DNA from 2 places in the Bacillus sp. BC08 genome. Region 1 is predicted to be linked to the other one. Evidence: a T-box and tRNA genes for the amino acid it is inferred to sense, from the RefSeq annotation. Region 1 holds a T-box; the other holds one or more tRNA genes.

Region 1 (12,094 bases):
GGAATTAAGACCGATGAAATTTATTATATTGGTGGAAGTGAAGCGTTGCCACCACCGTTAACGAAAGAAGAAGAGGAAGTTCTATTGAATAAATTGCCAAAAGGAGATCAGGCAGCAAGATCGTTACTGATTGAACGTAACTTACGGCTAGTTGTATATATAGCAAGAAAGTTTGAAAATACAGGGATAAATATTGAAGATTTGATTAGTATTGGAACAATCGGCCTTATTAAAGCGGTTAATACATTTAATCCAGAAAAGAAAATAAAGTTAGCAACATATGCCTCACGTTGTATAGAAAATGAAATTTTAATGCATTTGCGCCGGAATAATAAAAACCGATCAGAAGTTTCTTTTGATGAACCGCTTAACATCGATTGGGATGGGAATGAACTTTTATTATCGGATGTATTAGGTACAGACGATGATATTATTACAAAAGATTTAGAAGCTACTGTAGATCGTCATCTTCTAATGAAAGCATTGCATCAATTAAATGATCGTGAAAAACAAATTATGGAACTCCGGTTTGGGCTTGCTGGAGAAGAGGAAAAGACGCAAAAAGATGTGGCGGATATGCTTGGGATTTCACAGTCATACATTTCACGTTTAGAAAAAAGAATCATAAAAAGATTACGAAAAGAATTTAATAAAATGGTGTAAAGAAGAAGACCAGCCGTTATCTAGGCTGGTCTTCTTCTCTTTCGTTGTATGAGAAGAGACAACGAAAATGAAAAATGAAGAGAAAACCGCATGCATAAAATCCCCTTCAAAGGAAATACTTTACACTGTACAGCAACTCCCGATAGGAGGGAACACTTTGACGAGAAACAAAGTAGAAATTTGCGGTGTTGATACAGCTAAACTTCCCGTACTAAAAAATGATGAAATGCGTAAATTATTTCGTGAAATGCAAAGTGGAGAGATAAGCGCAAGAGAGAAATTAGTGAATGGAAACTTACGTCTTGTACTGAGCGTCATCCAAAGATTTAATAACAGAGGAGAATATGTTGACGATTTATTTCAAGTTGGTTGCATCGGACTTATGAAATCCATTGATAATTTTGATTTAGGCCAAAATGTAAAATTTTCAACGTATGCTGTGCCGATGATTATTGGGGAAATACGCAGATATTTGCGTGATAACAATCCAATTCGCGTATCTCGATCATTACGAGATATTGCGTATAAAGCGTTACAAGTAAGAGAGAAATTGATTGCAGAAAATTCGAAAGAACCAACAGCAATGGATATTGCAAAAGTACTTGAAGTGACTCATGAAGAAATTGTTTTTGCTTTAGATGCGATTCAAGATCCAGTTTCATTATTTGAGCCGATTTATAACGATGGGGGAGATCCTATTTTTGTTATGGATCAGTTAAGTGATGAAAAACAAAAGGACGAGCAGTGGGTTGAAGAGTTAGCATTGAAAGAAGGAATGAAGCGTTTAAATGATCGTGAGAAAATGATTATTCGAAAACGTTTCTTCCAAGGAAAAACACAAATGGAAGTTGCAGAAGAAATTGGGATTTCTCAAGCGCAAGTGTCACGTTTAGAGAAATCAGCTATTAAACAAATGAATAAGACGATTCAAGGATAAGGTTTCACCATTTATGGTGAGACCTTTTTATATGCAATATAGTTTGTCTTCGCTCATAGTAGGGAAGCTGTGTTCATATAATGAAAATCATATGGGGTTAGTCGAGGGTGCTTCCTGTAAATTTGAGAAACAATGTTTTTTCAATTCGTCATATATAAGGGAGAGGAAGAAAATGATAAGAATTTCGGAGTTGCAGATGAAAGAGATAATAAATGTTTCAGATGGAAAAAGGCTTGGGAATATTGGAGATATCGAAATCGATATGAACACAGGGAAGATCGGGTCTATTATTATTTCCAAACAGGCACGCATGTTAGGGATTTTTGGGAAAGATGTAGAAATTGTAATTCCTTGGAAGGAAATTGTGAAAATTGGGGAAGATGTCATACTTGTTAGAGTAAATCCTGTTAATTCTGTAACAGAATCAATACAAACACCGACAATTTCATAAAGAATATTACAAATTCCTCTTTTTTTTCTGTTGGGATTATGAAAAAATAAAAGTATGGTAAAATAGACAGGAAGTACCATGCTTTTTTATGTTATTTTAATTAAAAGGAGCCGCTTTATGAGAGAACCATTTAAATATGTGGACGGTATACTGTATTTACAAGCGTGGAAAGAACTTGGAAACATTACTGCTGGATTTACGACAAAAGATGGTGGGATAAGTACGGGCTCCTTTCATGCGATGAATTTAGGATTACATGTGAATGATATCGTGGAGAACGTTCATGAAAACAGACGCATTTTAGCAAATAAGTTACAAAAACCATTAGAAAACTGGATTTGCTCTGAACAAGTTCATGATCATCAGGTTGAAAAAGTAGGACAACAGGAAAAAGGAAGTGGCGTCTATTCATATGAAGACGGTATTTCAAAAACAGATGGCATTTATACGACTGATAATGATGTTCTTTTAACATCATGTTACGCGGATTGTGTTCCACTCTATTTTTATGCGCCATCACATGGTATGATAGGACTTGCGCATGCTGGATGGAAAGGGACTGTAAAAGAGATTGCAAAGGAAATGATTCAAAAATGGAATGCAGAAGGGATTTCAAGTGATGAAATTCATGTTGCAATTGGACCAGCAATTGGATCTTGTTGTTACGTTGTTGATGATAGAGTGTTAACAGCAGCAAAGCAAGTAGTAAACGGTTCTGTCCCTTATAAAAAAATTTCTGATGGGCAGTACGCAATTAATTTAAAAGAAATTAATCGTATATTATGTGTACAAGTAGGCATAAAAGAAGAGAATATTGTAATGTCATCTCTTTGTACAAGCTGTGAAGAGCAACTATTTTTCTCTCATCGTCGTGATCAAGGTAAGACAGGGAGAATGTTGAGTTTCATAGGTTTTAAGGAGGAAGAAAGCAAGTGACAGTACAAAAAAAATTAACAACTGTAAACGAAGCGATTAAACAATCTTGCGTACGAGCGGGACGTTCGTTGCAAGATATTAAACTCGTTGCAGTTACAAAAACGGTAGGAATTGAAAAGACAAACGAAGTAATTGAAGCTGGAATTATTGATTTAGGTGAAAATAGAAATGAAGGTTTCTTACAGAAGTACGAACATTTCGGTTCAAAAGTGAATTGGCATTTTATTGGATCATTACAAACGAGAAAAGTAAAAGAAATCATTAATGAAATTGATTATTTACATTCGTTAGATCGTCTTTCACTTGCAAAAGAAATTCAAAAACGTGCTGATAAAAAAGTGAAATGTTTTATTCAAGTGAAAACATCATCTGAAGAATCAAAGCAAGGATTGGCAATAGAAGAAACGATTTCTTTTATTCAAAGTTTGCAAGAACTGGATAAGATTGAAGTGGTTGGACTAATGACAATGGCTCCGTTTACAGAAGAAGAGGAAGAAATCAGACGCTGTTTTAAGGAGTTACGTAAGCTACAAACAGAGGTGCAGGAGCTAGAATTATTACATGCGCCATGCAGAGAGTTATCAATGGGAATGTCTAATGATTACACGATTGCAATTGAAGAAGGTGCTACATATATTCGTTTGGGGACGATCTTAGTAGGAAAAGCGTAAAAGGAAGGAGAATCTTATTATGAGTTGGTCAAAAGTAAAATACTTCTTTTTTGATACACCAGAAGAAAAAGAAGCAGCTCAATATAGTTATGAAAAGGAGCAAACAGACATGAAGAAGCAGCAAGATCCGCCAGAACAACAAGATGTTACGTTTCCAAAAGCGCAACCGAAACAAAATGTTGTGAGCATTGAAACGGCAAAGCAATCTTCAAAAGTTGTTTTATTAGAACCACGCACATATTCAGAAGCGCAAGGGATTGCGGACCATTTAAAAGGTAGACGAGCTGTTGTAATTAATTTACAACGAATGTCTACTGATCAAGCTGTACGTATCGTTGACTTTTTAAGTGGTACTGTATACGCTATAGGCGGGGACATTCAAAAAATAGGACCGAAAACATTTATGTGTACGCCTGAAAATGTAGATATTGTTGGTGCAATTTCAGAGTTGTTCGGTGAAGAGGAAGACACAAATATAAAGAGGTGGTAATACGCCATGGTAACAGTTTTAAACATTTTAATTACTGCTATCGAGATTTACTCGTGGGCACTTATTATTTACATTCTTCTATCGTGGTTCCCTGGTGCAAAGGAATCAGCTTTTGGAGAAATTCTTGCTCGTATTTGTGAACCGTATTTAGAACCATTTCGCAGATTTATTCCACCGCTTGGTATGATTGATATCTCTCCACTCGTTGCGATTTTTGCGTTAAAGCTTGCTACGAATGGTTTAGTAAGTATATTCCGCTATTTCTTATAGTAAGAGGTTAAATACATGAGCATCTACGAACATTTCAGACCTGATGAAGAGGTCTTTGTGGATAAAGTGTTAGAGTGGAAGCGAGCAGCGGAGTACCATCAAGTGAAATTAACAGATTTCCTTGATCCAAGACAACAACAAATTGTCACTATGGTAGTAGGGCAAGGAGATGTTGCTGTACAATTTGATGGTGCAACGCCTCATGCAGAGCGTAAAAGAGCACTCATTTATCCAGATTATCTAGAAGTGAATGAAGAGGAATTTCAAGTAGAAGTATTGGAAATTGACTATCCTTCCAAGTTTTATACGCTAGAGCATAGGCAAATATTAGGTACATTTATGTCTCTCGGTTTAACGAGAGAAAAATGTGGTGATATTTTGCTTCAAGAAGATCGTGCCCAAATTGTAGTCGCAAAAGAAGTTGTATCTTATATTGAGATGAACTTACAATCTATAGGGAAAGCAAAAGTTTCCTTATCGCCAGTGCAAGGAGAAAAAATTCTACAGATGCAAGAAACGTGGGGAGAGAAATCTGGAACGGTTTCTTCACTTCGTTTAGATGTTATATTAGCTGAAATGTTACATATATCCAGACAAAAAGTACAACCTTTCATAAAAAATGGTTTAGTAAAAGTGAATTGGAAAACAGTGGAGCAAACTTCTTATGAATGTTATCCAGGAGATGTTTTTTCAGTGAGAGGATATGGGCGAAGTAAATTGTTTTCTGTAGAAGGTAGAACAAAGCGCGACAAATGGAGAATTTTGTATGGTATACTAAAATGATTGGTTTTTTAGAAGGAAATCCTCCTATTTTGTCGAAGAAAAGATATAATTGAAAGAGGAAATTTAGATAATTACTTGGAGGTGGCGTTGTGCCGTTAACACCATTAGATATTCATAACAAAGAATTTGGTCGCGGATTCCGTGGCTATGATGAAGATCAAGTAAATGAGTTTCTTGATCAAATTATCAAAGATTATGAATTAGTCATTCGTGAGAAAAAAGCTTTAGAAGAAAAAGTTGCGCAATTAGAAGGAAAGTTAGATCATTTCTCTAATATTGAAGATACGTTAAATAAATCGATCGTTGTTGCACAAGAAGCAGCGGAAGAAGTAAAACGTAATGCGCAAAAAGAAGCGAAATTAATCGTACGTGAAGCTGAAAAGAATGCAGACCGTATTATTAACGAAGCGTTAGTAAAATCAAGAAAAGTTGCTTTTGATATTGAAGAGCTAAAGAAACAAGCGAAAGTATTCCGCACTCGTTTCCGTATGTTACTAGAAACACAGCTTGAAATGTTAAACAACGATGATTGGGATAAACTAATTGAGTTAGAAGACGAAGTAGATGAACTGTTAAAAAAAGAAGAAACAGTGTAAGCTTGACGTTTTTCTCATTATTACATATAATTTTAAACAACATATTTATTAAGAAAAACGAAGATAGGGATAAGTACCTTTTTTATACCTTATATAGCGAACTGAGGATGGTGTAAGCTCAGGATAAGGAGATAATGGGAATATCACCCTGGAGTTCCGCGCTGAACAAATAGAGTAAGCGTAGGCGTATATTCGCGTTAAGAATATAAAGAGGATTGTATACATATGTATAGGATCTACTAGGGTGGTACCGCGGGAGACTTTCTCGTCCCTTTTTGGGATGAGAAGGTCTCTTTTTTATTCCGTTTTTTAAGTGTTTCTTTTATACATGTAAGGAGGAATTGAGCATGGAGTACAAAAATACATTACTAATGCCAAAAACAGAGTTCCCAATGCGTGGGAATTTACCAAAACGTGAGCCTGCAATGCAAGAACAGTGGGCTGAAATGAATATTTATGAAAAGGTACAAGAACATACGAAAGGTCGTCCTTTATTTGTATTGCATGATGGACCTCCATATGCGAATGGTGACATTCATATGGGACATGCATTAAATAAAGTGTTAAAAGACTTTATTGTTCGTTATAAATCAATGACTGGTTACTGTGCACCATATGTACCAGGTTGGGATACACATGGTTTACCAATTGAGCAAGCTTTAACAAATAAAGGTGTAAAGCGTAAAGAAATGACAGTTGCTGAGTTCCGTAAGTTATGTGCAGAGTATGCATATGAGCAAGTAGAACGTCAACGTGAACAATTTAAGCGTTTAGGTGTACGTGCTGATTGGGATAACCCATACATTACTTTAGAGCCAGCTTATGAAGCACAACAAATTAAAGTGTTTGGTGATATGGCGAAAAAAGGTTATATCTATAAAGGGCAAAAACCAGTTTACTGGTCTCCAACGAGTGAATCAGCTTTAGCAGAAGCTGAAATTGAATATCAAGATAAAAAATCAGCATCTATTTACGTAGCATTCCCTGTAAAAGACGGAAAGAACGTATTAGAAGGTGATGAGAAATTCATTATCTGGACAACAACACCTTGGACGTTACCTGCAAACTTAGGTATTTCTGTTCACCCAGAACTTGAATACGCTATTGTAAAAGTAAATGATGAAAAATATATTATTGCTTCTGAACTATTTGAGACAGTTGCAAAAACGTTAGAGTGGGAAAATACTGAAGTTGTGAAAACGGTAAAAGGTAGCGAACTTGAGTATACAGTTGCAAAACATCCATTCTACGATCGTGATTCATTAGTTATGCTAGGAGATCACGTAACAACAGATGCAGGTACAGGTTGTGTTCATACAGCACCAGGGCACGGGGAAGATGACTTCGTTGTTGGTAAAAAGTATGGATTAGAAGTACTTTGTCCAGTTGATGATAAAGGTGTATTAACAAATGAAGCACCTGGATTTGAAGGCTTATTCTATGATAAAGCTAACAAGCCAATTACAGAGAAATTAGAAGAAGTAGGCGCGTTACTAAAACTGACATTCATTACGCATTCATACCCACATGATTGGAGAACGAAAAAACCAATTATTTTCCGTGCGACAGCACAGTGGTTTGCATCTATTGAAGCGTTCCGTAAAGAATTATTAGAAGCCGTTGCGGAAACAAAGTGGGTACCAGCATGGGGAGAAACTCGTCTTCATAATATGGTTCGTGACCGTGGTGACTGGTGTATTTCTCGTCAGCGTGCATGGGGTGTGCCAATCCCTGTATTCTATGCAGAGAATGGCGATCCAATTATTACAGATGAAACAATTAACCATGTAGCAGATTTATTCCGTGAGCACGGTTCTAACGTATGGTTTGAGCGTGAAGCGAAGGATCTATTACCAGAAGGATTTACACATACAGGTAGCCCGAATGGTGAATTCCGTAAAGAAACAGACATCATGGATGTATGGTTCGATTCAGGTTCTTCTCACCAAGCGGTATTAGAAGAGCGCGATGACTTACAACGTCCAGCTGATTTATATTTAGAAGGATCTGACCAGTATCGTGGTTGGTTTAACTCTTCATTATCAACAGCAGTTGCTGTAACAGGTAAAGCTCCATATAAAGGCGTACTAAGCCATGGTTTCGTATTAGATGGTGAAGGACGTAAAATGAGTAAGTCGATTGGAAACATCGTCGTACCGAAGAAAATTATGGATCAATTAGGCGGAGACATTTTACGCTTATGGGTATCTTCTGTTGACTATCAATCTGATGTACGTATTTCAGATGATATTTTAAAACAAGTAGCAGAAGTGTATCGTAAAATCCGTAACACATTCCGTTTCTTATTAGGAAACTTAGATGACTTTAAGCCAAGTGAAAATACAGTAGCTGTAGCTGAACTTCGTGAAGTAGATCGTTACATGTTAGTGAAATTAAATGACTTAATTACAAAAGTAAAAGAAGCATATGAAACATACGACTTCGCTGCTGTATATCATGCAATTCATAACTTCTGTACAATTGATTTAAGTTCATTCTACTTAGACTTTGCAAAAGACATTTTATACATTGAAGGTGCAAACCATGAAGATCGTCGTGCAATTCAAACTGTATTATATGATGTTCTTGTTGCGTTGACGAAACTTGTAACACCAATCTTACCGCATACGGCTGATGAAGTATGGCCATATGTTCCAGGTGTAACAGAAGAAAGTGTACAATTAACTGATATGCCAGAAGCTGTACAATTAGATGGTGCGGAAGAATTAAAAACAAAATGGGATGCATTTATGACATTACGTGATGACGTATTAAAAGCGTTAGAAGTAGCTCGTAATGAAAAAGTAATCGGTAAGTCATTAAATGCAAGCATTACGTTATATCCAACCGCAGAAATGAAAGCTATGTTAGAGTCTATTAGCGAAGACTTAAAGCAATTATTCATCGTCTCTGAGTATAAACTTGGTGGCATGATGGAAGAAGCGCCAGCAGATGCGCCGAAGTATGAGCATACAGCGGTTGTTGTTGCTCAAGCAACTGGTGAAACGTGTGAACGTTGTTGGGTAGTTTCAGAAACAATTGGTAAAGATGCTGAACATGAAACATTATGTGAGCGTTGCGCAACAGTTGTTAAAGAAAACTATGTAAAGTAATAAAAAACTGACTGTGCCTAAGTGCAGTCAGTTTTTTTATTGAAGATATATTGAAATTACTTTCACTCTCTTTCCTATGAAGGAAAAATGTGTGTGAGGTAAGCATAGAAATTTCGGACACACTAATCGTACATTGCAGCTGGGAGGAATGTACACGTGAATGAAATGTATATGGAAATCAAAGAAGAATTGCAATTGATGCGAAAAGAGTTACAAGAGAGGCTAGCTAAAGAGGTAATGCACAAATATGATACAGAGTTTAGCGAAGAGCTTGGATATGAAATTAAGGAAGAGATAAAGAAAAAACTCCTATTACATGATATAAAAGAGGACTTAAAAGATGTAGAACGTGCATTATTTAAAATGGAAATAGATATGTATGGTATTTGTGAAGAGACAGGGAGAGTAATTTCGGTAAAACAAATGAAGACTATGCCGACTGCCCGTACCATTCATGAATTTTTCTATGAAAAAGTAAATGTATGAATGCGCACAACGATATTATATTACCTTTTTTTAATTTATTTTATTCTTCTATAAAGGTTCATTGTGAAAAGGTTGCAGCTATGCTAAAATTTTGAGGTACACTGTCTTTGTGGGGGAAATGAAAATGATATATTATGTAATAGCGTTATTTGTCATTGCCATCGATCAAATATCGAAATGGCTAATTGTAAAGAACATGGAATTGGGTACGAGCATTCCGATTATCGATAATGTATTATACATAACATCACATCGAAATAGAGGAGCTGCCTGGGGGATTTTAGAAAATAAAATGTGGTTTTTCTACATTATTACAGTCGTTTTTGTAGCATTTATCGTAATTTATATGAAAAGATATGCGAAAACAGACAAACTTCTAGGAATTTCATTAGGTCTAATATTAGGCGGAGCAATTGGTAATTTCATTGATCGTGTATTTAGACAAGAAGTAGTGGATTTCATTCACGTGTATATTTTCTCGTACAACTATCCAGTATTCAATATAGCTGATTCAGCATTATGTATTGGTGTTGTATTAATTATTATTCAAACATTATTAGAAGGCAAGAAAACGAAGGAGTAATTGAATGAGTGAAGTAGTACAAGTAACAGTTGCAGAAGAACAAAAAAGCGAGCGAATTGATAAATTCGTTGCAGAAATAAACAGTGAATGGTCACGTTCACAAGTACAACAATGGATTAAAGATGATGTTGTTACAGTTAATGGAAAGTCGGTAAAAGTGAATTATAAGGTTAGAGAAAACGATGAAATTACAGTAACGATTCCTGATCCAGAAGAGTTAGATATTCAAGCAGAAGATATGAACTTAGAAATTTATTATGAAGATGCAGATGTACTCGTTGTTAATAAGCCGCGTGGTATGGTTGTACATCCAGCACCAGGTCATACAAGTGGTACGCTTGTGAACGGTCTTATGCACCACTGTACAGACTTATCAGGCATTAACGGTGTAATGCGTCCAGGTATCGTGCATCGTATTGATAAAGATACATCAGGCCTATTAATGGTTGCTAAAAATGATATGGCACACGAATCACTTGTAAATCAACTTGTAGCAAAAACAGTAACAAGACGTTATAAAGCAATCGTACACGGTGTGATTCCGCATGATAAAGGAACTATCGATGCGCCAATTGCTCGCGATAAGAAAGAACGTCAAAGCATGACAGTTGATGAAAATGGTAAGCATGCTGTTACGCACTTCCAAGTGTTAGAACGCTTTAAAGATTTCACACTTGTAGAATGTCGCTTAGAAACAGGACGTACACACCAAATTCGTGTTCATATGAAATACATTGGCTATCCACTTGCAGGAGATCCAAAATATGGTCCGAAGAAAACATTAGACATGAATGGGCAAGCACTTCACGCAGGTATTTTAGGATTCGACCATCCTCGTACTGGTGAGTATATTCAGTTTGAGGCACCGATTCCAGAAGTGTTTGAAGATGCATTAAATATTTTACGAAAATAGTATTGACAAATCATAAGAAAACTGAGATACTGACAACAGTTAAATAATGATCCTTTAACACAGCCCCGTGAGGTTGAGAAGGTAACGGTTTGAAATACATAGGGTATGTTGTACCCTTTTTTCAAAAGTCCTCTCGCACACGCTGAGAGGACTTTTTTTATACCATTACTCTCACGCAAGAAAAAAAGCTTGGAGGTGTAGAGCATGCAAGAGAAAGCAGTCGTTTTAGATGACCAAATGATTCGCCGCGCTTTAACACGAATTAGTCATGAAATCGTGGAACGAAATAAAGGTGTCGATAATTGTGTTCTTGTCGGAATTAAAACTCGTGGAATTTTTATTGCACAACGTTTGGCAGAACGAATTGGTCAAATTGAAGGAAAAGAAATGGAAGTTGGAGAGCTAGATATTACGTTATATCGTGATGATCTAACACTACAATCCAAAAATGAAGAACCACTTGTAAAAGGTTCTGATATCCCTGTAGATATTACGAAGAAAAAAGTTATCCTTGTAGATGATGTATTATATACAGGAAGAACAGTTCGAGCAGCAATGGATGCTCTTATGGATTTAGGTAGACCATCACAAATCCAACTGGCGGTTCTTGTTGATAGAGGTCATCGTGAACTACCAATTCGCGCTGATTATGTAGGAAAGAACATTCCAACATCAAGTGAAGAGCGTATCGAAGTTGATTTGCAAGAGACAGATCAACAAGATCGAGTAAGCATATACGATAAGTAAAGCCCTTTTAAATGTAGTCCTGTGAGGCTGCCAAAGGGTCTTGGCTTTCATATGTCAAATTTGGCATACGAAAGTGTAGGACTCTTTGTGCACAGGCACAAAGAGTTTTTTTATTGCAAAGAATTAAACTGAAGGAGGATGTAACAATGGAACAAAAGCCAGTGTTAGACGTTAATGAAGTACCGAAACCGGGAAAATGGTTATTTTTAAGTATACAACATTTGTTCGCGATGTTTGGATCAACAGTGCTGGTTCCGTTTTTAACAGGATTGAATCCGTCAGTAGCATTAATATCAAGTGGATTAGGAACGCTAGCGTTTCTTCTTATAACGAAAGGTCAAGTACCTGCCTATCTAGGATCATCATTCGCCTTTATCGCACCGATAATAACAGCGAAAACAGCAGGTGGACCTGGAGCAGCAATGCTCGGTGGTTTGTTAGCAGGACTTGTGTAC
Region 2 (12,094 bases), 340 kb from region 1:
GTACGCGGCGCAGGAAAGGACCGTCATGAAAATATCGGATTCGGTCATATCGGTTATAAAGCGTTACATCATATTGTGCATCATCCACAGTTAATGCACGTACCAAAAATTCTTGAAACGCCATATGTAGGTGAAGATAAAAAAGATAAGAAACCACCATATAAATTAGAAATCGAAATGCTGAAAAATGGTACATTTGATGAAGGAATTCTTGAGAAAATTAAAGCGCAATAAGCAATAAGGAGGGGATTTTCCCCTCCTTATTTTAGTAGTTGTTGAAATAAAGTATTTACTTGTTGGGCAGTAGCAGGGGAGGTTACTTTTGCTATTTGTTTTAAGAGCTCTAGTCGTTCGTCATTATCGTAAATGTTAATATTCTTTCCTTTCATAAGTAAAACAATTTGATCAGCTTGTGCAGTCGTAATAGAGACTTCATATTCTTTGCTATATTTCAATAACTCTTTTGTAGAAATATGATTTAATTTTTTATTTACAAGTTGTTTAATGAGGTTCATCGAGTTATCCTCCTTCATACGTTCTTCTATCGAAATATATGAGTGCGTAGCTTGTACATATTCGTATAGAGTTTCTTTTTTCATGAGAAAAAGAAGCGTATGTTATAATATAAGGACAAAACTATAGAAAAAGAGTATAGGGAGGATCTATGGAGCAGAAGCAACATCGAAAAGAAAGTGTTATCCATCTTATTTATCGTTTAGTTATGATTATTTTTGGGGCAGCATGCGCAGCGGTAGCAATTGAACTATTTTTAATGCCAAATAAAATTATTGATGGTGGAATTATTGGTATTTCTCTTATATTAGATTATCTTACTCCTAATATTTGGTGGTTAAGTTTCTCTACTTTAGTCGTTATTCTCAATATCCCATTTATGTATTCGGGTTATAAGCAAATTGGAAAAACGTTCATGCTATCTTCAGCGTTCGGTATTGTAGCTTTAGCATTTATTGAATCAACGTTACATGCTGTTCCACCATTTACAACAGAGCCAATTTTAGCAACAGTGTTTGGTGGTCTTATTTTAGGTATTGGTGTAGGGCTCGTTATTCGTCATGGTGGATCAATGGACGGAACAGAAATTATGGGTATTTTATTAACGAAGAAATTACCTTTCTCTGTTGGCGAATTTGTAATGTTTGTGAACTTATTCATTTTTGCATGGGCAGCATTTGTATTTGGTGTTGAACAAGCTATGTATTCTGTTATGACGTATTATATTGCCTTTAAAACAATTGATACAGTCATTCAAGGTTTAGATGAAACGAAAGCAGTTTTAATTGTATCAGATCAATATGAGGAAGTATCAAATGCGATTTTGCATCGTCTTGGTCGTGGAACTACAAAGCTTGTAGCGAAAGGCGGTTACACGGATAAAGAAAAAGAAGTTATTTATGCAGTTGTAACGCGTCTAGAAGTGACAAAGTTAAAATCAATTGTGTATGAAATTGATGCGAATGCGTTTGTTACGATTATGAGTACGCAAGAGACAAATGGTGGTAAGTTTAAATCGGCTATTCACTAAAACATGTATCCCGCTATTTGAGGGTAAATAATCGGTAGGAGAGGGCCTCATCTGATTAAGGTTTCATTTTATAGGAATATTTTTCGAAAGCAGAGAATTTTTCTCTGCTTTTTGTTATAATAGTAAGGTTTCTTGAAAAAAATGATATATTTTAGGCAGATTGGTTTACAACTATAATAAGCTGTACTATAATTCAAATAGATATAAATCGGAATCATTCTGAATTAAAATAGGTGAGATGCTATGAATAATATATTAGAAATAGAAGGATTGTCATTTCGATATGAAGATCGAAATGTGTTAGAAGATATTAATTTGCAAGTTCCGAAGGGAGCTTTTTTAGGTTTAGTTGGGCCAAATGGTTCTGGGAAATCAACTTTGCTAAAATGTTTATTAGGCGTTTTAAAGCCAAAACAGGGAAGTATTCGTTTGTTTGGTGTTGATAGTAAGAAGTTTAAAGAATGGAACAAAGTTGGTTATGTGTCGCAAAAGGCAAATAGCTTTAATTCTGGTTTTCCGGCAACTGTTTTTGAAGTTGTATCAATGGGACTCGTTTCGAAAAAAGGGCTGTTTCGCTTTTTTACGAAAAACGATAAGGAAAAAGTGGAAAAAGCGATTGCTGATGTAGGGATGACTGAGTTTCAAGGGCGCAATATCGGAGAACTTTCTGGTGGACAACAACAGCGTGTATTTATTGCTCGTGCGCTCGTTAGTGATCCTGAATTACTTATTTTGGACGAGCCCACTGTTGGAATCGATGTGAAGAATGTAGAAAGTTTTTATGAGATATTAGAGGATTTAAACAAAAGGTTAGGAATCACATTAATTCTCGTTACTCATGATATGGGAGCTGTTACGGAAAAGGTAACACATGTTGCATGCTTAAACCAACATCTACATTTCCATGGAAATGTAGAGAAGTTCCGAGAGTTAGAAGATGCGGAAATGTCCGTCTTATATGGACATCATGTTCATCGTTTAGAACACGAGCATGGGCATCACGGGAGGATATAATGATACAAGATTTTTTACAATATGACTTTTTACGTAACTCTTTATATGCAGGAATTTTAATAGGGCTTGTTGCACCGCTTATCGGTGTGTTTGTTGTCATTCGCCGTATGTCGCTTATTGCGGATGCATTAAGTCACGTGACATTATCGGGTATTGCTGCAAGTTTGCTACTAGAAAAAACAATTTTTACAGGAGGATTTTTAAATCCTTTATATATGGGAATGTTTTTTTCTATTGGTGGGGCGTTACTAATTGAAAAATTACGTACTGTATATAAACATTATCAAGAATTAGCAATTCCGATTATTCTTTCAGCAGGAATGGGGATTGGGGTTATTTTTATATCACTTGCAAATGGATTTAACACTGATTTATTTAGTTATTTATTTGGGAGTGTAAGTGCTGTAACAAGTACAGATTTAATCATTATTGGCATTGTAGCAATTGTTGTTATTGTAACGATTACTTTATTATACAAAGAGTTATTTTTACTATCGTTTGATGAGGAATACGCTGTATCAACTGGTTTGAGTGCAAAGTGGATTCATTTTATTTTCATTATATTGGTTGCTCTTGTTATTGCAGTATCAATGCGTGTAGTAGGGGTTCTTCTCGTATCATCATTAATGACGTTACCAGTTGCAGCAAGTATTCGTATTGCGAATGGATTTAAACAAACAATTTTCTTTTCCATTTTATTTGGTGAGATTGCAGTAATTGGTGGAATGTTTGCTTCGTATCAACTTGATCTAGCACCAGGTGGTACAATTGTTATGATAGCAGTTCTTATTTTAATTGGTGCGATTTTATGGAAAAAGAAAAAAACTGCATAAAGTAGGGATAGATATGAATCTAACAGAAGCTTTACGCCTAATGAAAGATAAAGGATACAAACATACTGGGAAAAGGGAAGAAATGCTCAGGCTATTTGCAGCTCATAATCGTTATTTAACGGCGAAAGACGTTTTAGAGCATATGAAGGATGATTATCCAGGTCTTAGCTTTGATACGATTTATCGTAACTTAACGGTGTTTGCTGAAATTGGTGTTCTGGAACAAACGGAATTAAATGGTGAAAAACATTTTCGTTTTACATGTTCTATTATGGAACATCATCATCATTTTATTTGTTTAGATTGCGGGGGGACGAAAGAGATTACTTCCTGCCCGATGGATTTTATGAATAAAGATTTTAACGGTTATGAAGTAACCGGTCATAAGTTTGAAATATACGGCCGTTGTCCAAAATGTGCAAAGTAAAAGCTCGTCAGTTATATAACTGACGAGCTTTTACGTAGAAAAGAAGGTTGCTCACAAATATTGTGGCAACCTTCTTTTTATTGTTCTTGTGTTTCTTTTTCTTTTTCTCGTTCAGCAGCCATTTCAGCAGCGATTACGTCGATTTCTTTTTTCAGTTCTTCTACCATGATTTCTTCTGGTACTTTACGAACAACTTGCCCTTTACGGAATAATAATCCTTCTCCACGTGCACCGGCAATACCGATATCAGCTTCACGAGCTTCACCCGGACCGTTTACAGCGCAGCCAAGTACTGCAACTTTAATTGGTACTTTTAGTGTAGAGATGTATTCTTCTACCTCGTTAGCGATGCTAATTAAGTCAATTTCAATACGACCGCAAGTTGGACAAGAAATAAGTGTTGCTGCATTAGATGCAAGGCCGAATGACTTTAATAGTTCACGTGCAACTTTTACTTCTTCAACTGGGTCAGCACTTAATGAAATACGTAGTGTATTTCCGATGCCTTTATTTAAGATTGCTCCAAGACCAGCGGCACTTTTTACAGTTCCGGCAAATAATGTTCCAGATTCTGTAATGCCTAAATGTAATGGATAATCAAAAGCACGTGCAGCTTTTTCGTATGCTTCAATTGCTAAATTAACATCAGAGGCTTTCATAGATACGATAATATCGTGGAAATCTAAGTCCTCTAAAATTTTAATGTGATGTAGGGCGCTCTCGACCATACCATCTGCAGTTGGGTATCCGTACTTTTCTAAAATGTGACGCTCTAATGAACCTGCGTTTACACCGATACGGATTGGAATACCGCGTTCTTTTGCTGCATTTACAACAGCTTCTACTTTATGGCGACGACCAATGTTACCTGGATTGATACGTACTTTATCAATGCCACCTTCAATTGCTTTTAAAGCAAGGCGATAATCAAAATGAATATCAGCAACAAGTGGAATGTTGATTTGTTTTTTAATATCAGCAATAGCATTTGCTGCGCGTTCGTCTGGAACAGCAACACGCACGACTTGACAGCCAGCTTCTTCTAAACGTTTAATTTCAGCAACTGTTGCTTCAACATCATGTGTTTTTGTTGTTGTCATACTTTGTATAATTAATTCATTATTACCGCCAATTGTTAAATTACCGACTTTAACTGGACGTGTTTTTGTACGATGAGTCATTTCATTCACGAATAGATCGCTCTCCTTATAAAAGAAGTTTCTTATTTAGTCCCTCATATCAATGATAGTATACGTGATACAGGGCTATAGAAACCGAAGTGCTCGGTTTCACTTTTACTATTGTATCAGCGCCTTGATGTAATTGACAAGGATTAAGTGATCGCTTATTGATATAACGGGAATTTATAAGACTTTCCAATTTGTATTTTTGTAGCAGATGTATTTTTATTTAATTGTTTAAAATCATCAATTACTTTTTCGATAGAAGGAATTTTCTTCTTATTGATCGCTTCTGTAATGGAAAGAACCGTATCACCTGTTTTGACTTCTATTGTTTTATAAGTGACATCTGTTTCTTTTTTTGTTTCTGTTTTGTTCTCTTTATTTTGTTTTGTATCTGTACTTTCTTGTTTTAACGTTTGGGCCGCATTCGTTTTTTTATATGAACTTAACATCGGTAAAGTGCCGATTTTTATATCGTAATAAAATATATAACCAAGAACAAGCACGAATAAGAATATACCTAATCTCTTCATATTCTTCACTCCTTTGCTAGGAATATATGCTTGTCCAAAAAAAAAATGCCTATTTAGGCATTTTTTCGTTCTTATTTTTCTTTCGGTTTTGGAACTTCTTTAATCGTTAAGTATAGAACAATTAAAACAACTGCGATATAAATGAATGTTGAACCAGGTACAACGATTTTGAATAAATCCATAATCATAAAGAAGATTGTTGGAATTGTGTAGCTGTAAGCAGTTAATGTCCATACTTGCTTATAAGATAATTTACGTTGACCACTCATAGCAGAACCTATAAACGCAAGTAAAGTAATTCCTAAGAAAGTAATGAACAATTGGAATAGGTACACTAACACGCCAATAACGGCTAGTAAAATTGGATAAATACTATCGAATACAGAAATAAAATCTTGCAAATCTTTCTTCTCAAGAGATGTCCCTAATAAATCATTATAGGAGTATGTTTGTTGCTGACCATTTCCTATAGAAACTACTTTATCTTTTAAAATAAATAAACCAGTTTTGTTTTGATATTGTTCTATATCTGTTGTATTGGGATCAAATACGAAAAGAGCATCTCCCTCTTCCTTTTGAATAGGTTGTTCAATATCAGCTTTTAGTTCACCATTTTCGATTTTGAAATCAGGTAAATCTTTTTCGATAGCTTGATTTACCATAGTAACACTATCTTGGATAAAGCTACCGTAAAAGAATGTTCTTGGAATAGTAGTGATTAGACAAAGTAGCATAATATACAAAATGGTTTTTCCGATTTTTTGAAAACGGAATAGCGCCATATCTTTAGGCGAATATACGCTTTTTGCTAATTGGGTAAATATGGACATAGATTCACTTCCTTTATGTATGTATAAAATCATTGTAACGTAGGAATCTAGAGAATCTCAAGATATATTATATTTACATATAGTGGAGATAACTAAATTTCTTTTTATTAATTTTCTTCTTTCACATGAGAAAAATACAATTGACACTTTTCTTTTCTATATGGTAAATTTATCTTACATTTCTTAAAGGATATATCCGATAGGAATTCCTTTATTTGATATGTTGTTACATACATAATTGTGGACCCTTAGCTCAGCTGGTTAGAGCAGACGGCTCATAACCGTCCGGTCGTAGGTTCGAGTCCTACAGGGTCCATATCCATTTCACATGTTTATTACGTCAGTAGGAAGCTTCCTTGTAGAAGGGAGCTTTTTTTACGGAATATATGAGCATTTTAATTGAAAAGAAGTGGGAATTTTGCTACGTTAATGATAGCAAGACAATGTGATTTATTTGTTTGCACCCTATGGCAATTAGGGTAGAATAAAGTTGTATGTCACTTAAGTGGCAATACATAAACTGGGAGGAATATAACAATGGCAAAACACGAATTACCAAATTTACCTTATGCGTATGATGCTTTAGAGCCTCACTTTGACAAAGAAACAATGAACATCCATCATACAAAACACCATAACACGTACATTACAAACTTAAACGCTGCTTTAGAAGGTCATGCAGAATTAGCTGACAAAAGCGTAGAAGAATTAGTTGCAAACTTAAACGAAGTACCAGAAGCAATCCGTACAGCAGTACGTAACAATGGTGGCGGACATGCTAACCATACATTCTTCTGGACAATCTTATCTCCAAACGGCGGCGGACAACCAGTAGGCGAACTTGCAACTGCAATTGAAGCGAAATTCGGTAGCTTCGATGCATTCAAAGAAGAATTCGCAAAAGCTGGCGCAACTCGTTTCGGTTCTGGTTGGGCTTGGTTAGTAGTAAACAATGGTGAGTTAGAAGTAACAAGCACGCCAAACCAAGATTCTCCTCTAACTGAAGGTAAAACTCCAGTTGTTGGTTTAGATGTTTGGGAACATGCTTACTACCTAAATTACCAAAACCGTCGTCCGGACTACATCGGTGCATTCTGGAACGTTGTAGATTGGAACGCTGCTGAAAAACGTTACCAAGAAGCAAAATAAATGTAATAACGATAGAAAAAAGCTAGGAGAATGCTCCTAGCTTTTTTCTATGCTTTCCTTTACATAATTGGGCTTGTCTTTGGAAGAATAGAACATGAAGTAAAGGAGAGTTGTGTATGAAGTTGAAGCATATAATTGGTGACGTTGAAGTGAATCGGGATTTAGTGTTATTGCTCCTTATTGGAGGCTTATACACGCTCGCAATTTCTTTATCGAATACGTTTGTTAATATTTATTTATGGAAACAAACACAAAATTATGTGAATCTTGGCTTGTATAATTTGGCCAGCGTTGTATTACAGCCTCTCACATTTCTTGTAGGTGGGAAATTAGCGAAACGTATTGATCGCTCAATCTTGTTACGAATAGGCGTAGGCACGTTAGCAATTTTTTTTATCGTTGTTTTAGTAGCGGGAAAAAGCGCTTCTCACTATATTTTATTAATGGGGGCTCTTTTAGGAGTCGGGTATGGTTTTTACTGGCTTGCGTTTAACTTATTAACATTTGAGATTACAGAACCAGAAACAAGAGATTTCTTTAATGGGTTTCTTGGACTTCTTACATCCTTCTCTGGCATGATTGGACCGATAGCAGCTGGATACACAATTTCACGTATGGAAAAATGGAGTGGCTATACGGTCATATTCTTTCTTTCGTTACTGTTATTTGCAATTGCTGTCATTTTAAGCTTTTTTGTATCTAAGAGAGAATGTGAAGGACGGTATGAAATTGTACAAGTATTGAAAGAGCGGCAGATTGATAAAAATTGGGGAAGAATTACACGTGCTCATTTTTTCCAAGGTCTGAGAGAGGGAACGTTTATTTTTGTGATTTCAGTATACGTGTATTTAGCAACTGATAGTGAGCTCGCATTAGGGAAGTATAGCTTAGTAAATTCGGCTGTATCATTTGTGTGTTACTATTTAGTTACTCGGATGTTAAAGAAAGAATGGCGAAAAAAAGCAATTTTGCTTGGAGGCATTATTTTATATGCTGTCGTATTTTTAGTTATATTCAATGTTACATACACAAAATTACTTATTTATGCAGCTTGTATTGCGATTGCATACCCTATTTTACTCGTTCCGTACGGGTCCATGACATATGATGTAATTGGCAGAGCGAAAAATGCGAGAGAGTGGCGTGTAGAGTATGTAGTTGTCCGAGAATTATGGTTAAATGCAGGAAGAATTTGTTCGATTTTAAGTTTTTTATGTGCTGTACTATTCTTTCCGCCTGAAAAAAGTTTACCTTACTTATTATGTATTTTAGGTGCAGGACATTTTCTAATCTATTTTGCAGTTAAAAATGTCAAATATGATGAGGGAAATGCGAGTAAAACAAGTGCTGTAACGCAAGCGACTGCGCAGAATCAAACAGAATCAGAAGGTTAACTTCTCGGTTGTTTTATGCTAGAATAGAAAAAGATGTAAGACAGCAGTGAGGACACCTGTATGAAGGTGTCCCTTTCACATTACATAGCTGTTGGTAGAGGGGGTTTGTATGAGCAAGAAGCAGAAACAACAAAAGAAAAAGACTCACGTTCCTTTTCGGTTAAACGTGCTGTTTTTCTGCGTGTTTTTAATGTTCTCCGCGGTTATTGTAAGGCTTGGATATGTACAAATTGTTCGCGGTGAGGAATATAAGAATGAAGTGGAGAGGAAAGAGAACTCGACAATAAGTAATCCTGTACCACGTGGGAAAATATTTGACCGTTATGGACGAGCTGTAGTAGATAATGCAGCTGTACGTACGATTACATTTACAAAAATGAAAGGATCAACTGCAGAGGCTCGCTTAGAAACAGCGGAAAAGCTAGCAGATTTGATTGAAGTACCGACAGATAAATTAACAGATCGCGATAAAAAAGATTATTGGCTTGCTATGCATAAAGAGGAAGCCAAAGAAAAAATTACGAATAAAGATCGTCAAGAGTTAAAAGATAAAAAAATTGACGATAAAGAATTAGATGAGCGTCAACGAAATCGCGTGACAGAAGAAGAAGTGAATCAATTATCCGCAAAAGATTTAGAAATACTAGCGATTAAAAGCAAAATGGACGGCGGATATGCAATGACACCTCAAGTTATTAAAAAAGATGCTACAGAACAAGAATACGCGATTATTAGTGAAAATCTAGCAACATTACCGGGTGTAGATACGAATGTTGATTGGGATCGAAAGTATATTTATGATGATTTATTCCGAAGTGTACTTGGCGGGGTGTCAACGTCTGATGAAGGTTTACCTAGAGAAAGACTAGATTACTATCTTGTTCGTGATTATAATCGAAATGATCGCGTAGGAAAAAGTTATCTTGAGCAGCAATATGAAGATAGTTTGCACGGTAATAAAGCAGAAGTGAAAAATATTACAGATAAAAACGGTAATATTTTAGAAACGATTAATGTATCAAAAGGGCAAAGTGGTAATAACCTGAATTTAACAATTGATATGGAATTACAAAAGCGTGTAGAAGAAATTATCACTAAAAATTTATTGAGATATAAAGGGGGACAACCTCTTTTAGATCGTGCATTCGTTGTAATGATGAATCCAAAAAATGGTGAAGTTTTATCTATGGCAGGGAAACAGTTAGTGGAAGAAAATGGAGAAACAAAAGTGCAAGATTTCGCATTAGGAACGATGACAAGCTCTTATCCGATGGGATCAACTGTAAAAGGTGCGACAGTACTTACAGGATATCAAACAGGTGCAATTCAACCGGGTTCATTTCAGCTTGATGAACCAATCAGATTAAAGGGAACGCCACAAAAATCTTCGTGGAAGACGATGGGATATATTAATGATCTGACAGCATTAAAAATGTCTTCTAACGTATATATGTTTAAAACAGCGATGAATCTCGCAGGTGTTCAATATGTGAGAGGTGGTACGTTAGATATACCACAAAAAGCATTTGATACGATGCGTTATTATTTCGGACAGTTTGGACTTGGCGTAAAAACAGGTATTGATTTACCGAATGAATCTGCGGGTCAAACAGGTAGAGGAAATCAGCCAGGTTTCCTATTAGATTTATCAATTGGACAGTATGACACGTATACACCACTTCAATTAGCACAATATGTTTCGACAATTGCAAATGGTGGTTATCGTATGCAACCGCAAGTTGTAAAGGAAATTAGTCAACCGGCAGTGAAACCAGAAGAAACTGGAAAAGTTGTTCATTCAATGGAACCGAAAGTACTAAACCGTATTGATATGCCTGAATCACAAATTAAACGTGTTCAGGAAGGATTTAGACAAGTATTTAATGAGTCTGGTGGTACAGCTGCGAAATACTTTACAGGCGCACCATATAAAGCTGCTGGTAAAACAGGTACAGCTCAAACTGTGTATGGCGGAGATAAAGAGATTGGTAGAAAAGCAAACGGTGAGCGTAAAGAGACATATAACTTAACATTAGTAGGTTATGCGCCACTTGAAGACCCTGAAGTAGCATTTTCTGTTGTTGTACCTTGGGTAGATGATAAATCAGGTATTAACGGATATATTAGCCGTGACATTATGGATGCGTACTTTGATTTGAAAAAAATAGAAAATGGTGAAGCTACAAAAGAGGAAATAGATAATAAAAAGAAAAATAAAGAGCAAGATGATGAATAAAAAAGTTGTAAAAAAAGCACACTATCTGAAAAGATAGTGTGCTTTTTTTTATGGTTCATGCATACGTTTTAATAAAGTGGACAAGCATATCATATCGGAAAATCAAGGGCCTCATAAATGATACTTGTGCATCTTTCTGGAGGACAACGGTTTTATGGACCAATCATCAGTGAAGATGAACAATGGCTACGGATTAAATTTTTACTTAATGTTGATTCTTGTGGAACTTTACAAAACTTTTACAAACAATTAAAACCGAATTAATAGTTTAGCAGTATTCTTATATCTGTAATCCTGTTATTTCCGGTTACTTCTAGGAGGAAGAACACGTGAAATGGATAAGTGCATCGATTAAAGTTTTCATACTGTCGACATGTTTCCTTTATGTTGGCACGTCTACTGCATTTGCTGTGAATGAAATGGGGGAAGTGAGAGTTGATGGATCCTCAACAGTTTTTCCTATTATAGAAGCGGTAGCGGAGGAATATACAAAGGTGCATCCAAACGTGAAAATTTCCATCAGTGTTTCTGGAACAGGAGGAGGATTTAATCGTTTCAGTAAAGGAGAAGTAGATATAAATAATGCTTCGAGAGCAATGAAACAAGTGGAAGAAAATGAAATGAAGAAAAACTCCATTCAGTTTACACCGTTTGAAGTCGCTTACGATGGCCTTACGATTGTTGTAAATCGCCAAAATACTTGGGTAGACAATATGAAGGTAGACGAGTTACGTCTATTATGGAGTGAAGATGGAAGCGAAAAGCGATGGTCACAAATTCATTCATCATGGCCACGTGAACAGGTGAAGTTTTATGCGCCAGGTGTAGACTCTGGTACGTATGATTATTTTCAAAATGTCATCTTACAAAATAGTCGCATTGTAAAAAAAGTCTCTTTGTCTGAAGATGATCAAGTTATTATGCAAGGGGTAATGAATGATAAAAATGCCA

What was found. The T-box of region 1 lies ahead of ileS2 (isoleucine--tRNA ligase). A T-box ahead of a tRNA ligase gene usually reads a tRNA of that ligase, here a tRNA-Ile.
Region 2: it encodes a tRNA-Ile, which carries the amino acid that the T-box ahead of ileS2 (isoleucine--tRNA ligase) is inferred to sense. The anticodon was not compared.

Annotation. Positions count from the first base shown of each region.
Region 1 covers NZ_JBTGPA010000035.1:893,018-905,111, forward strand. Annotated here, with positions in the region: gene sigE (RNA polymerase sporulation sigma factor SigE) at 1-663, shown strand, start outside; gene sigG (RNA polymerase sporulation sigma factor SigG) at 821-1,600, shown strand; gene ACXVYO_RS22880 (YlmC/YmxH family sporulation protein) at 1,773-2,051, shown strand; gene pgeF (peptidoglycan editing factor PgeF) at 2,169-2,987, shown strand; gene ACXVYO_RS22890 (YggS family pyridoxal phosphate-dependent enzyme) at 2,984-3,658, shown strand; gene ACXVYO_RS22895 (cell division protein SepF) at 3,678-4,148, shown strand; gene ACXVYO_RS22900 (YggT family protein) at 4,155-4,418, shown strand; gene ACXVYO_RS22905 (YlmH family RNA-binding protein) at 4,434-5,201, shown strand; gene divIVA (septum site-determining protein DivIVA) at 5,291-5,797, shown strand; T-box leader at 5,849-6,073, shown strand; gene ileS2 (isoleucine--tRNA ligase) at 6,145-8,910, shown strand; gene ACXVYO_RS22920 (TraR/DksA C4-type zinc finger protein) at 9,067-9,396, shown strand; gene lspA (lipoprotein signal peptidase LspA) at 9,521-9,979, shown strand; gene ACXVYO_RS22930 (RluA family pseudouridine synthase) at 9,984-10,892, shown strand; gene pyrR (bifunctional pyrimidine operon transcriptional regulator/uracil phosphoribosyltransferase) at 11,097-11,639, shown strand; gene uraA (uracil permease) at 11,786-12,094, shown strand, end outside.
Region 2 covers NZ_JBTGPA010000035.1:552,575-564,668, forward strand. Annotated here, with positions in the region: gene ACXVYO_RS20945 (deoxyribonuclease IV) at 1-234, shown strand, start outside; gene ACXVYO_RS20950 (DUF2624 domain-containing protein) at 261-515, opposite strand; gene ACXVYO_RS20955 (YitT family protein) at 665-1,543, shown strand; gene ACXVYO_RS20960 (metal ABC transporter ATP-binding protein) at 1,787-2,557, shown strand; gene ACXVYO_RS20965 (metal ABC transporter permease) at 2,557-3,390, shown strand; gene ACXVYO_RS20970 (Fur family transcriptional regulator) at 3,404-3,817, shown strand; gene ispG (flavodoxin-dependent (E)-4-hydroxy-3-methylbut-2-enyl-diphosphate synthase) at 3,895-4,998, opposite strand; gene ACXVYO_RS20980 (hypothetical protein) at 5,163-5,534, opposite strand; gene ACXVYO_RS20985 (DUF1189 domain-containing protein) at 5,606-6,364, opposite strand; tRNA gene ACXVYO_RS20990 (tRNA-Ile) at 6,607-6,680, shown strand; gene sodA (superoxide dismutase [Mn]) at 6,902-7,513, shown strand; gene ACXVYO_RS21000 (MFS transporter) at 7,630-8,907, shown strand; gene ACXVYO_RS21005 (peptidoglycan D,D-transpeptidase FtsI family protein) at 9,017-11,143, shown strand; gene phoX (phosphate ABC transporter substrate-binding protein PhoX) at 11,473-12,094, shown strand, end outside.